One region of the Agarivorans sediminis genome, then DNA from elsewhere that is predicted to be linked to it. Evidence: predicted binding sites of a transcription regulator. Region 1 holds the regulator's gene; each other region holds the start of a gene.
What was found. Region 1 encodes sigma-54, which starts transcription at its own class of promoters, with help from an activator protein. Its sites were predicted from a motif close to GTTGGCACGNNNNTNGNNT; they were not measured.

Region 1 (2,277 bases):
CGTTGAGTTTCTCAGCCACTTGAGAAAGGGTATTAAGGTGTTGTTTACATTGGTCTTCTGGAACCAACAGCGCAAACACAAGATCAACCGGTTTATTATCAATAGCATCGAAGGAAATAGCAGGGTCACAGCGTAAAAAAACCGCTGTAGCTTGGTGCTGATTGTCGATTCTGCCGTGAGGAATAGCGATACCTTGGCCAATTCCGGTGCTGCCCATTTTTTCCCTGTTTAACAGGCTTTCAAAAATAGTTTGAGCACTGGTATCAAGTTGTTTAGCGACGAGTTCACTTATCAGTTCCAATGCGCGCTTCTTAGAGGAACATTGGACTGTACTAAGCGTACAGTCCAAATTTAGTACTTTATTTATTTGCATTACTTTGGCTAATGTCTGTTTAATTTTTCTTTGTGTTTAATAACTTGGCGGTCAAGTTTATCAATGAGGCTATCAATGGCGGCATACATATCAGAGTGCTCTGCAGTGGCAAACAGCTCTCCGCCATTAAGGTGCAAGGTAGCTTCGGCAATTTGATTGAGCTTTTCTACGTTGAGGATGACGTGAACATTGTTGATTTGTTCAAAACGTCGTTGCAGTTTGGCAAACTTAGTGTGGACATATTCTTTTAGTGATTCAGTAATTTCTACATGGTGTCCAGTAAGATTAATTTGCATATATCTTGTCCCCTTTTGTGGCCGTTATATAAGGCTTTTACGTTGGTTAGAAGGTGGAATCGCTAAAGACTCACGATATTTTGCTATCGTGCGCCTCGCCACCTTGATCCCCTGATCTGCCAAAATGTCAGCTATCTTGCTATCACTGAGTGGTTTGTTGGTATTTTCGGCAGCAACCAGTTTCTTAATGAGTGCGCGAATCGCGGTAGATGAGCATTCCCCACCTCCGTCTGTAGCCACGTGGCTAGAGAAAAAATACTTTAATTCGAAAATTCCGCGGGGAGTATGCATAAATTTTTGGGTTGTCACCCGAGAAATGGTCGATTCATGCATTTCTACTGCTTCAGCCACATCGTTCAACACCATTGGTTTCATTGCTTCAGCACCATATTCAAAAAATGCTTGTTGGTGGTGAACGATACAGTTGGATACTTTTAATAAGGTTTCGTTACGGCTCTCAATACTTTTTATGAACCATTTCGCTTCTTGTAGGTGGCTGCGAATGAATTGAGTATCGGTAGCATTTGACGTTTTGCTCAAAGACGCATAGTGAGAATTGACTCGTAGTTTAGGCATGGCATCCGGGTTTAATTCTACTACCCAGCGGCCCTGGCGTTTTATAACGGATACGTCGGGAATTACATACTGCGCTTGATTCGGTTCTACCGCATTGCCGGGGCGTGGCTCAAGGGTGTGGATTAAACGCATTACTTCGCGTAGCTGTTCTTCTTTGAGTTTGGTTTTGCGAGCTAATAAACGAAAATCCCGGTTGGCCAATACGTCGATATGATTTGATACGACCTCTCTGGCTTCTTTCAACCAAGGTGTTTCTTCAGCAAAACGACTTAATTGAATCATTAAACACTCTTGTAAGGAGCGAGCAGCAATGCCGACGGGGTCAAAATGTTGAATACGTTTTAGCACCGCTTCTACTTCGTCTAATTCTACATCTAGTGCGTTATTATCACTGGAGCGTAAGCCTTCAAGTAGTTGGTCACAGTCTTGAGTGAGGTAACCTGAGTTATCAACCGCATCAATAATCGCTAATGCGATGGCTTGATCTACTTCACTAAAGGGAGTTAAACGCATTTGCCACAATAGATGGTCTTGTAAGGAGTCGACGGTTTCGCCTTGAAACAACATGTCGTTGTCTTCGCCGCCACTAGCAGAGCCTGAACTCGCAGGGCCAGAACTGGCGCTATATATATCATCCCATGTTGAATCAACGGGTAGGTCTTCAGCAACCGTGTCTTGGGAAATGGCATCACCGGCTTCAATTTGGCTAGAGTCAACTTCAGGCTGGCTGTTTTCCGCCTCATCACTTCTTTCGTTGGCCGACTTTTCAACTGAGTCACTGTCGCTTGGCTGCGACTCATCCGCCTCAAGAAGTGGGTTACTTTCCAGTGCCTCTTGAATCTCTTGCTGTAAATCCAGCGTTGATAGCTGAAGTAAGCGTATGGCCTGTTGTAACTGAGGTGTCATGGTTAATTGCTGACCAAGACGCAACTGCAAAGATGCTTTCATTAATTACCGCTGTTCCTTCTTCTTATTATATTTTTCTAGATACACTTTAACTATAGCTTGAATTGCTCGCCGAGATAAACTCGT
Region 2 (2,277 bases), 1.0 Mb from region 1:
TGTCATGTTAATGCGTTCAACGTCAGCAGATTTCAATGCGATGTAAGAATCAATGTAATCATCGCTGAATACGCCGCCGGCCGTTAAGAATTCACGGTCAGCATCTAGGCAAGCTAGTGCATTTTCAAGTGAAGTTGCCACTTGTGGAATTGCTGCTGCTTCTTCTGCAGGTAGGTCGTACAAATCTTTATCCATAGCGTCGCCAGGATGAGTTTTGTTTTTGATCCCGTCAAGGCCAGCCATCAACATTGCAGAGAATGCTAAGTATGGGTTTGCTGTTGGGTCAGGGAAACGTACTTCGATACGACGTGCTTTAGGCGAAGGTACTACAGGAATACGAATAGACGCAGAACGGTTACGCGCTGAGTAAGCTAGCATAACGGGTGCTTCGAAGCCTGGTACTAAACGCTTGTACGAGTTAGTCGATGCGTTAGCAAAAGCGTTAATCGCTTTAGCGTGTTTGATGATACCGCCAATGTAGAACAATGCAGTTTCAGATAGGCCACCATATAGGTCACCAGCAAACAAGTTTTCGCCGTCTTTCCAAATTGATTGGTGAACGTGCATACCACTACCGTTATCACCAACAACTGGCTTAGGCATGAAGGTTGCTGTTTTTCCGTAAGCGTGAGCTACGTTGTGAACAACATACTTAAGCACTTGAGTTTCATCAGCTTTTTCAACAATAGAGTTGAAAAGCGTTGCAATTTCGTTTTGGCCAGCAGTCGCCACTTCGTGGTGATGCGCTTCAACAGTTTGACCCATTTCTTCAAGTACTAAACACATTGCTGAACGTAGATCTTGTGAAGAATCAACTGGCGCTACTGGGAAGTAACCACCTTTAACGCCTGGGCGGTGACCGGTGTTGCCATCTTCAAAGTGCTTGTCTGAGTTCCAAGATGCTTCATCAGCATCAATTTTGTACATAGAACCTGACATGTCAGTTTTGTATTTAACATCGTCAAACAAGAAGAACTCAGGCTCAGGACCAAAGTAAGCAGCGTCTGCAATACCTGTAGAACGCATGTATTCTTCAGCGCGCTTAGCAACCGAGCGTGGGTCACGGTCGTAACCTTGCATTGTTGCAGGCTCTAAAATGTCACAGCGAATGTTTAGAGTGTTTTCTTCAGTGAACGGGTCTAAAACAGCAGTAGCAGGATCAGGCATCAATACCATGTCTGATTCGTTAATGCCTTTCCAGCCAGAAATAGAAGAACCATCGAACATCTTGCCGTCGGTGAAGAAATCTTCGTCAACCTGGTGAGATGGGATAGATACGTGTTGTTCTTTACCTTTAGTATCGGTAAAGCGTAAGTCAACAAATTTAACCTCTTGCTCTTTAAGCAAAGCTAAAACTTCTGCAGACATGTTTTTAACCTCCGGTGTCATCAAAATTGATGGTTCAATCGATTTGAATTGTAATAATTGCGAATTTATCACTGCTGTGTTGCATCTAGCGAAAACTGTGCCAATGCATAAGTTGTTGAAACTTATGGTTACAATGGGCGTTAGCGTCAATATGGTGCAATCAATCGCACCTTTATGGTGCTAATCTTGTCCGTTTTGGTGCAAGTAGTTTTGGCAGTGAACATCATACCTTAAATACGCAGAGGAAAAACCGTGATCAACTTAAAACTATGAGAATTTGTCGTTTATATGTACAATAGCCCACTTTTTGATTTTACCTCATTATATAAAGGGCTAAACGCCGTGCTAGATAAGTTAAGAAACATCGCCATTATTGCTCACGTCGACCACGGGAAAACCACCCTGGTAGACAAACTATTGCAGCAATCAGGAACGTTAACCACCCGTGGCGATGCTGAAGAGCGAGTCATGGACTCTAACGATATTGAAAAAGAACGTGGTATTACTATTCTTGCAAAGAATACTGCGATCGAGTGGCACGATTACCACATCAACATCGTTGATACTCCTGGACACGCCGACTTTGGCGGTGAAGTTGAACGCGTAATGTCTATGGCAGACTCTGTGTTGCTGTTGGTTGATGCGCAAGAAGGTCCAATGCCGCAAACTCGCTTTGTAACTCAAAAAGCATTTGCGCAAGGCCTTAAGCCAATTTTGGTTATCAATAAAATCGACAAGCCTGGCGCTCGTCCTGACTGGGTTATGGATCAAGTTTTTGATTTGTTTGATAACCTTGGCGCGACCGATGACCAGCTAGACTTTAAAGTGGTCTATGCATCAGCCATCAATGGTTGGGCGACCATGGATTTAGACAATCCTTCAGACAATATGGAACCACTATTCCAAGCG
Region 3 (2,277 bases), 2.1 Mb from region 1:
ACCTTTCATGTTACGTCCTTAATCGTCTATTACCTTTAAGGTATCGGCATGAAAGGTTAAAGCTTTATTAAAACTGTACGGTTTTTTGACTATCTAAATGGCGAGTGGGCGCCATAGACATCGTCACTCTATACACTTCTCTAAAATCCAACTGCAACTCAGTGACATACACATCGTCAACTGCATAAGCATTAACCACTTTAGCCCCACGAATAACCCCGGCTACAGAAGCCGCTAAACGCTCGTTACCCAATACCATGTCACTAATGGTGGCGGTGCTGTCGATATGTTGGCCATACACTTGTTCTGATAGCTCACGGTAAGCATCAAGCTTTGACGCTTTCATGGCGCGAAGTTGCTTGGCTGAATTATCAGCACCGCGCTGCTGGCTAATTGGAGCGTAACCAACCGCATTCACCACCGTAAAATCACCCGGTGGTTGGTAAGTCCACTCAACTTGTTTTACTTGAGTGGTCGGCGTACATGCCAACAGCAGCAATACTGAAAGGCTTAAAAACCAAGTTCTAAAGTACAGTTTGTTCATGACGCTGCAAGCTCCCATTAACACTAGTGACTCGAGGAGAGGTGGCTCCTGCACTATTTGGAAAAAACTGATAGGCCGCAGATACCACCGCTTGATTAGCCAGCTCAACTAAACGTAAATTGACATGTCTGCCTGAACCGGTTCGCTGAAAACTCCCCACGACCACATAAGTTATCTGCATTTGTTCGCGCAATAACTCTGCATCTCGAGATAAAGAAAATTCGCCAAATCCAGGGTCCATCTGAAAACGGCCAGTTAAGCGAGGTTCAATCGTATTTATGCCTTCATTGGATAAAGCGGCAAACATTGCCTCTGCCACTTGCCGCCCAAAACTATCGCTGGATTGTAAGTTATCTAAATCCACCACTGTACTTATGGCCACAGAATCAGAGGCACTCAGCTCAATATCATCCGTCAGTTGTTTAGACAGATTATCAACGTATGCGTACAGAGCTTGATCTTGCTGCTCTCTAGGCTCAACATATGGATAATTTGAAACGTGATGTAAACTGGTATTACATCCTTGTAGTATCATTAGCACTACAAGCCATATCGAATAACGCATATAACTCCCCTTCCTACTCGTTCACTATGGCTATTTCACAGTAATAGCCAAGCAATATGTGTTCCATGAAGCAAAAAGCATTCCAGTCAAAAAAATAACACCTAGACTTGGGTACAGTTATTGCTTAGTTAGGACTAGGAGGGACTTATGAAACAACTTATTTTACTCATTGGTTTGTTGCTCAGCGTGTCAGCCCAAGCAGTCTGGTATGAAGCGAAAGGTCAAGCGACCATCGTTAACCAGGATCTTGACCAAGCCCGCAGCACCGCAACCCAAGAAGCCGTTAAGCAGCTATTACTTTATGCTGGCGCATCGGTGACTAGTATTAGCCAAGTATCTGGCGGTCAACTCACCCTAGATCAGATAGAGGTGGTATCTAAAGGCTCCTTACACAACATCAAAGTGCTAGATGAAGGAAACCTTGGGCAGCAATACTATGTGGTTTTACAGGCAGATGTCTTTCCCGCGGCTACCCAATGTAAAGCCAGTGGCTACAGTAAAAACATGTTGCTATTGCCGCCATTTCTAAAGCAGCAACACCAAGTAAGAGTGGGCCAATTACATGAAATTTCGCCGGCTGTAGAGCAACGTGCTTACGATATTGCCAGAGAAGTCGGTCGCCAATTCAATGTGAAGCACCCGCCTAAATTACCACTTAATTACTACAAACCCGGCGAGCATAACTTTAAAGGCATTAAAGATGTTGCCGACCGCTACGGGGCGCAATATTTACTGGGTTTAGAACTTGAAAACATTTCGCTAGACCAAGAGCACAAACCCAAGCTATTTAATTTCAGCTATCCCAACCGCTATTTTGTCGTCAATGCACGTGTATATAATGCGATTGATTTGGAAGAGATTTATAACAAGCGATTCTCAGTTCATGCCCCTTGGGAGTTCGATGCACGAACCATCATTTCACCGCACTCTGCCGAGTTTTGGTTATCGTCTTATGGGCAAACGGTTAGTAGCACTTTGCAACAGGTGATTTCTGAAGTAGATGCATTGCTAGCATGCCAACCTTTACAAGGCAGCGTGGTGAAAGTACTCGGGCCCGATCGCTGGCAAATTAACTTGGGCCAAGCCAACCAATTAAATACTGGTATGCTGCTAGAGTTAATCCATCAAAACTATCACTGGGGGAGTTGGGATGTACCTCGACAAGAGC

Region 2: the regulator sigma-54 is predicted to act here: its motif matches at 1,455-1,473, upstream of glnA (glutamate--ammonia ligase).
Region 3: the regulator sigma-54 is predicted to act here: its motif matches at 1,159-1,177, upstream of M0C34_RS07710 (FlgO family outer membrane protein).

Annotation. Positions count from the first base shown of each region.
Region 1 covers NZ_CP096670.1:3,809,350-3,811,626, reverse strand. The annotation lists gene ptsN (PTS IIA-like nitrogen regulatory protein PtsN) at 1-373, opposite strand, end outside; gene hpf (ribosome hibernation promoting factor) at 382-669, opposite strand; gene M0C34_RS17350 (RNA polymerase factor sigma-54) at 694-2,193, opposite strand; gene lptB (LPS export ABC transporter ATP-binding protein) at 2,244-2,277, opposite strand, start outside.
Region 2 covers NZ_CP096670.1:236,535-238,811, forward strand. The annotation lists gene glnA (glutamate--ammonia ligase) at 1-1,368, opposite strand, end outside; gene typA (translational GTPase TypA) at 1,711-2,277, shown strand, end outside.
Region 3 covers NZ_CP096670.1:1,704,630-1,706,906, reverse strand. The annotation lists gene M0C34_RS07720 (FlgO family outer membrane protein) at 1-9, opposite strand, end outside; gene M0C34_RS07715 (LPP20 family lipoprotein) at 68-544, opposite strand; gene M0C34_RS07710 (FlgO family outer membrane protein) at 525-1,109, opposite strand; gene M0C34_RS07705 (flagellar assembly protein T N-terminal domain-containing protein) at 1,257-2,277, shown strand, end outside.